One region of the Nonomuraea sp. NPDC049655 genome, then DNA from elsewhere that is predicted to be linked to it. Evidence: riboswitches for the same ligand, from Rfam matches in the RefSeq annotation. Region 1 holds a riboswitch; the other holds the start of a gene.

Region 1 (3,360 bases):
GTCGGCGGCCTGGCCACGGGGGCCGGGGCGGTCAAGAGCTCGGCCCAGGCCGCCAAGTGGGGCGGCTCGGCCGGGCAGGCGTTCGACCGCTGCTACCACAGCGCGTGCGACAGCTACCCGAGCGCCATCAACACCACGGCGCTCGACCGCAACTCCGACGCCATCGCCTACGCCATATGGAAGCTCGCCGTGGGCACCAGCACGCCCACGGAGAACGACTACTCGATCTCGGTGACCCCGTCGTCGGCATCGGTCCAGGCCGGTCAGTCGGCTACCGCGGCGGTCAGTACCCAGGTCACGTCCGGCCAGGCGCAGAGCGTCGCGCTCTCCGCCGGGAACGTGCCGAGCGGGGTCACCGTCTCCTTCAGCCCGTCCACGGTTCAGGCGGGCCAGTCGTCCACCGTCACGATCGCCACCGCCAGCGGCGTCGCGGCGGGGACGTACACCATAGGGATCAACGGCGACGGGACGACGGCGGACCACTCCGCGTCCTTCACCCTGACCGTCGGAGGGGACGGCCAGGGCACCACCTGGACGGCTTACAAGTCGTACACGGCCGGAGACGTCGTCACCTACCAGGGGGTCAGCTACCGCTGCCTCCAGGCGCACACCAGCCTGCCGGGCTGGGAGCCGCCGAACGTGCCCGCCCTCTGGGCGCGGGCCTGACCCTCGGACCTGATCTCCGGGTTCGATCCCGCGCGGGCCGGTCACCGCCGGCCCGCCCCGAGCTGCCGCGTGCGAGCTGACCTGCCATGACCGGCTCGCGCGCGGCCACCAACGCGGCCGCGACCCCGCCTCTCCGGGGCCGCGGCCGCTTTTCGCTGCGTGCGGGATGTCGCGGATGCCGCGGATGGCGGGGGGCGAAGCGCGACAACACCCCCATGACGGCACTAGGCTGACGGACATCACCGGCGAAACCGTGCGGGAGAGCACCCTGACAGCCGGTCAGGGTCCCTGAAGGAGCAAGCCCTCCCCGCGAACCTCTCAAGGCAAAGGACCGCGCGGCAGCCCTGTAAGGCGTTCTTACGGGGAGGTGACCTCTGGAAAGCAGGCCCTCGGGGCCTCGCCGAAGGTGAAAGTCCGGTAAAACTCGGGCGAAGCTCTCAGGCATCCATGACAGAGGGGGAGGATGCTGGCATCCAACCCTGTCCTGAGGTGCGACAAATGTCCCGACCTACGCCGCTACGAGACGTCCACGAGGCCCTAGGCGCCACGCTGACCGACTTCGCCGGCTGGCTCATGCCGCTCCGGTACGGCAGCGAGTCGGCGGAGCACAAAGCCGTCCGCGAGGCGGCCGGGCTGTTCGACCTCTCGCACATGGGCGAGATCTTCCTGACCGGTCCGCAGGCCGGAGAGGCCCTCGACTACGCGCTGGTCGGCCACCTGTCGGCGCTCGCGCCCGGCCGGGCCAGGTACACGATGATCGTGGACGAGCGCGGCGGGGTGCTCGACGACCTCATCGTCTACCGGCTGGCGGACGAGGAGTTCATGGTGGTGGCCAACGCCTCGAACTCTGACAAGGTCGCGGATGAGCTGAAAAATCGCACTAAGTCGTATGACGCGGCGGTCGATGACCGCTCCCAGCAGTACGCCCTCATCGCGATCCAGGGCCCGAAGGCCCAGGAGATCCTGGCCACGCTCACCGACGCCGACCTCGACGGTCTCAAGTACTACGCGGGCCTGCCCGGCGTGGTCGACGGCCGCCAGGCGCTCATCGCCCGTACCGGCTACACCGGCGAGGACGGCTTCGAGCTGTTCGTCGCCAACCAGGACGCCGTGCCGCTCTGGCGCGCCCTGGAGGCCGCGGGCGAGCCGCACGGGCTGCGCGCCGCCGGTCTGTCCAGCCGCGACACCCTCAGGCTGGAGGCCGGCATGCCGCTCTACGGCAACGAGCTGAGCTCCGACCTGACCCCGTTCGACGCGGGGCTGGGCAGAGTGGTGAAATTCGACAAGCCCGGTGACTTCGTCGGCAGGGCGGCACTGGAGGCGGTCAAGGACGACCAGCCCCGCCGCCGCCTCGTCGGCCTGGTCGCCCAGGGCCGCCGGGTGCCGCGTCACGGCTACCCGGTCACCCGCGACGGCGCCGTCGTCGGCGAGGTCACCAGCGGTGCGCCCTCCCAGACCCTGGGCAAGCCCATCGCGATGGCCTACGTGGACGCCGGGGCCGACACAGGTCTGGCCGTGGACATCCGGGGCAGCCATGAACCTATGGACCTGGTCGAGCTGCCCTTCTACAGGAGGAACAAGTGAGCAACATCCCTGACGACCTGAACTACACCAAGGAGCACGAGTGGGTGTCGGGCGTGGACGACGGCATCACCGTGACCGTCGGCATCACGGCCTTCGCCGCCGAGGCTCTTGGTGACGTCGTCTTCGTGCAGCTCCCCGAGGTCGGTTCGACCGTCGAGGCGGGTGACTCGGTCGGCGAGGTCGAGTCCACCAAGTCGGTGAGCGAGATCTACGCGCCCGTCGGCGGCGAGATCGTCGAGGTGAACTCGGCCGTGGCCGACGACCCGTCGCTGGCCAACAGCGACCCGTACGGCGACGGCTGGATGTTCCGCGTCCGCATGGAGGGCGACGCGGAGGACCTGCTGTCCGCCGAGGAGTACACGGCGCTCACCTCAGGCGAGTCCTGACACCAACGCCGGGGCCCGCCGCGGGCCCCGGCACTTCCTGAACTGAAGGGCGCCATCAATGGCGATCAGCGTCTTCGACCTCTTCAAGATCGGCATCGGACCGTCCAGCTCCCACACGGGCGGCCCGATGGCCGCCGCGCACAAGTTCGCCCGCGGGCTGCACGACGACGGCCTGCTCCCCCGCGTGGCCCGCGTCGAGGTCATCCTGTACGGCTCGCTCGGCCTGACCGGCAAGGGCCACGGCAGCGACAAGGCGGTGCTGCTCGGCCTGTCCGGTGAGAAGCCGGAACTGGTCGACGTCGACTCCGTCGACGCCCGCCTGGCCGAGATGCGCGCCGCGGGCACGGTCAAGCTCTACGGCGAGCACGAGATCCCCTTCGTCGTGGGTCAGGACCTCGTCTTCGAGCGCAAGATCTCCCTGCCCGAGCACCCCAACGGCATGCGCTTCACCGCCCGCGACGAGCAGGGCGAGACCGTGCGCGAGAAGGTCTACTTCTCCGTCGGCGGCGGCTTCGTCGTGGACGAGAAGGCCACCGGAGCCGACCGCATCAAGCCCGACGACACCGTCCTGCCCTACCCGTTCGCCTCGGGCGAGGAGTTGCTCAAGCACTGCTCGAACACCGGCCTGTCGATCTCCGCCCTGATGCTGGAGAACGAGAAGGCGTTCGGGCGCACCGAGGAGGAGATCCGCGCGGGCATCCTCAACCTGTGGCGGGTGATGTCG
Region 2 (3,360 bases), on a different contig from region 1:
CGGCCGAATACGGAGCAGCCCGTGTTGCAGATGGAGGTCGTGGGCGTTCGAGTTGAGATGCCCACAAATCAGCCGATCGTCTTGCTCAAGGAGGCACACGGGGAACGGTTCCTTCCGATCTGGATCGGCATGACCGAGGCGACCGCGATCGCCCTGGCGCAGGCCGAGGAGCCGCCGCCCCGGCCGCTCACCCACGACCTGTTCAGGGACGTGCTGAGCGCGCTCGGCGTCGGGCTGCGCGCGGTCAACATCGTGGCCCTGCGTGACGGCATCTTCTTCGCGGACCTGGTGTTCTCCAACGGCGTGGAGGTCAGCGCCCGCCCTTCCGACTCGATCGCCCTGGCGCTGCGCACCGGCGCGCGCATCTTCGCCAGCGAAGAGGTGGTCCAGGAGGCCGGTGTGATCATCCCTGACGACCAGGAGGACGAGGTGGAGAAGTTCAGGGAGTTCCTTGACACGATCACTCCCGAGGACTTCGGCAGGGCGGGGTAGGTATTTCAGTGCATTTACGCTTCACGACGCGCCGAGCCGGATCGTTGACTGAGCATGGTCACGGTCCTACGGTGCAAGTGAAACCCGTGGTCGCCCTTTACGAACCCCCAGATCAGGCCATGGGATGAGAGAAAGCCGGAGGTCCGCGTGGCGGTCAGCAGCGGCGAGGGAAAGACGGCCGGCCAGGAAGATCCGGTGCGGCGCGAGAGCGCGCGGCAGCGTGCCGGAGAGCAGGGACTGCTCTTCGACGAGCAGCCCGCGACGGTGCCCGACGACATCGGATACCGCGGGCCCACAGCCTGCTCGGCGGCCGGCATCACCTACAGGCAGCTCGACTACTGGGCGCGCACGGGCCTGGTCGAGCCCACGATAAGAGCCGCGCACGGCTCGGGCTCACAGCGGCTCTACAGCTTCCGCGACATCCTGGTGCTCAAGGTCGTCAAGCGGCTGCTCGACACCGGGGTGTCGTTGCAGCAGATCCGCACCGCGGTGCAGCATCTGCGTGACCGCGGGGTCGCCGACCTCGCGCAGATCACGCTCATGAGCGACGGTGTCAGCGTCTACGAGTGCACCTCGGCCGACGAGGTGATCGATCTCCTCCAGGGCGGCCAGGGCGTGTTCGGCATCGCCCTCGGCCGGGTCTGGCGAGAGGTCGAGGGCTCCCTCGCGGAGCTGCCGGGGGAACGGGCGGCGGTCGAGGACACCGTCCCGGCCGACCATCCCGCTGACGAGCTCGCCAAGCGGCGTCGCGCACGCCGCACGGGGTGAGCTGAACCGCTGAACACACCGTAGTAATCTAGGACAGAGTAAGGCTGATGACCCCGTGCGGGAGAGTCCCTGGGCTTCGGTCCTGGGGCGCCGAAGGAGCAACCCTCCCCGGAATCTCTCAGGCATCCCGTACCGCTCGGGTGAGGCAACTCTGGAAAGCAGGTGCGCCCGCCAGGCGCACCTCACCGACGGTGCAAGCCCCACGGTGGGGTGAAGCTCTCAGGTCGCGATGACGTCGCGATGACAGAGGGGGAGATCCGGCACTCGCCCGCGCCCTGGCGCCGGTCTCCAAGCCTCGGGAGGCAACCTCCATGACCGACCTGTCCGCTCCGCCGTTCTCGTCCAGGCACATCGGCCCATCGGAGTCCGAGCAGCAGCGCATGCTCGAGGCCGTGGGCTTCGAGTCCGTCGGCGATCTGGTGGCCGTGGCCGTGCCCGAGGCCATCAGGGTCAAGGACCGGCTCAAGCTGCCGGCCGCCGCGAGCGAGACCGAGGCCATCGCCGAGCTGCGCGAGCTGGCCTCCCGCAACCGGGTGCTGACCTCCATGATCGGCCTGGGCTACTACGACACCGTCACGCCCGCCGTCATCCGGCGCAACCTGCTGGAGAACCCGGGCTGGTACACCGCCTACACGCCGTACCAGCCGGAGATCTCGCAGGGCCGCCTGGAGGCGCTGCTGAACTTCCAGACGGTCGTCTCCGACCTGACCGGCCTCGACGTCGCCGGCGCCTCCCTGCTGGACGAGGCCACCGCCGCGGCCGAGGCCATGACGCTGGCCCGCCGGGCCGGCAAGTCCAAGAGCGACGTGTTCGTGGTCGACGCCGACACGCTGCCCCAGACCAAGGCCGTGCTGGCCACCCGCGCCGAGCCGCTCGGCATCACGCTGGTCGAGCACGACCTCGACGGCGAGCTGCCCGAGTGCTTCGGCGTGCTCGTCCAGTACCCGGGCGCCTCGGGCCGCCTGCGCGACTTCCGCGACGTGGCCGCCAGGGCGCACCAGGCGGGCGCGCTCGTCGTGGCCGCCGCCGACCTGCTGGCCCTCACGCTGGTGGCCGCCCCCGGCGAGCTGGGCGCCGACATCGCCGTCGGCTCCTCCCAGCGCTTCGGCGTCTCCTTCGGGTTCGGCGGGCCGCACGCGGCCTACATGTCCGTACGCGAGGGCCTGCAGCGGCAGATGCCCGGCCGTCTGGTCGGCGTGTCGGTCGACGTCGACGGCGACCCCGCCTACCGGCTGGCCCTGCAGACCCGTGAGCAGCACATCCGCCGCGAGAAGGCCACCAGCAACATCTGCACCGCCCAGGTCCTGCTGGCCGTGATCGCCGGCATGTACGCCGTCTACCACGGCCCCGAGGGCCTGCGCCGGATCGCGCACCGCGTGCACCGGCACGCCGTCGCGCTGGCCGGCGGGCTGCGCGAGGCCGGCCTGGAGGTCGTGCACGGCGAGTTCTTCGACACCGTGCTCGTCCGGGTTCCCGGCAGGGCCGCCGAGGTGGTGGCCGCCGCGGCCGAGCGGGGCGTCAACCTGTGGCAGGCCGGCGACGACCACGTCTCGATCGCCTGCGACGAGAAGACCGGCGCCGCCGAGCTGGTCAAGGTGTGGGCCGCCTTCGGCGTCGAGCGCGAGGAGGTGGCGCTGGAGGCCGACGCGCTGCCGGCCGACCTGCTGCGCGAGTCGGACTACCTGACCCACCCGGTCTTCCACAGCCACCGCTCCGAGACCGCGATGCTGCGCTACCTGCGCAGGCTCCAGGACAAGGACATCGCGCTCGACCGTTCGATGATCCCGCTCGGCTCGTGCACGATGAAGCTGAACGCGACCACCGAGATGGAGCCGATCACCTGGCCGGAGTTCGCCGGCGTGCACCCGTACGCGCCGGAGGCCCAGACCGAGGGCTACCGGGAGCTCATCGGCACCCTGGAGGGCTGGCTGGCCGAGGTGACCGGCTACGACGCGGTCTCCATCCAGCCGAACGCCGGCTCCCAGGGCGAGTTCGCCGGCCTGCTGGCCATCCGCGCCTACCACCAGGCCAACGGCGACGCCGAGCGGGACGTGTGCCTGATCCCGTCCTCGGCCCACGGCACGAACGCGGCCAGCGCCG

Evidence for each region. A riboswitch is a leader RNA that binds a small molecule or an ion and turns the genes downstream of it on or off. The one in region 1 is predicted to bind glycine.
Region 2: linked by a shared signal. The riboswitch ahead of gcvP (aminomethyl-transferring glycine dehydrogenase) and the one ahead of gcvT (glycine cleavage system aminomethyltransferase GcvT) in region 1 are both predicted to bind glycine.

What each region holds. Positions count from the first base shown of each region.
Region 1 covers NZ_JBITLS010000017.1:74,846-78,205, reverse strand. Annotated here, with positions in the region: gene ACIBQ6_RS42755 (M28 family peptidase) at 1-666, shown strand, start outside; glycine riboswitch at 913-1,010, shown strand; glycine riboswitch at 1,031-1,130, shown strand; gene gcvT (glycine cleavage system aminomethyltransferase GcvT) at 1,165-2,250, shown strand; gene gcvH (glycine cleavage system protein GcvH) at 2,247-2,636, shown strand; gene ACIBQ6_RS42740 (L-serine ammonia-lyase) at 2,695-3,360, shown strand, end outside.
Region 2 covers NZ_JBITLS010000003.1:287,731-291,090, forward strand. Annotated here, with positions in the region: gene ACIBQ6_RS11010 (bifunctional nuclease family protein) at 22-492, shown strand; gene ACIBQ6_RS11015 (MerR family transcriptional regulator) at 640-1,260, shown strand; glycine riboswitch at 1,309-1,405, shown strand; gene gcvP (aminomethyl-transferring glycine dehydrogenase) at 1,572-3,360, shown strand, end outside.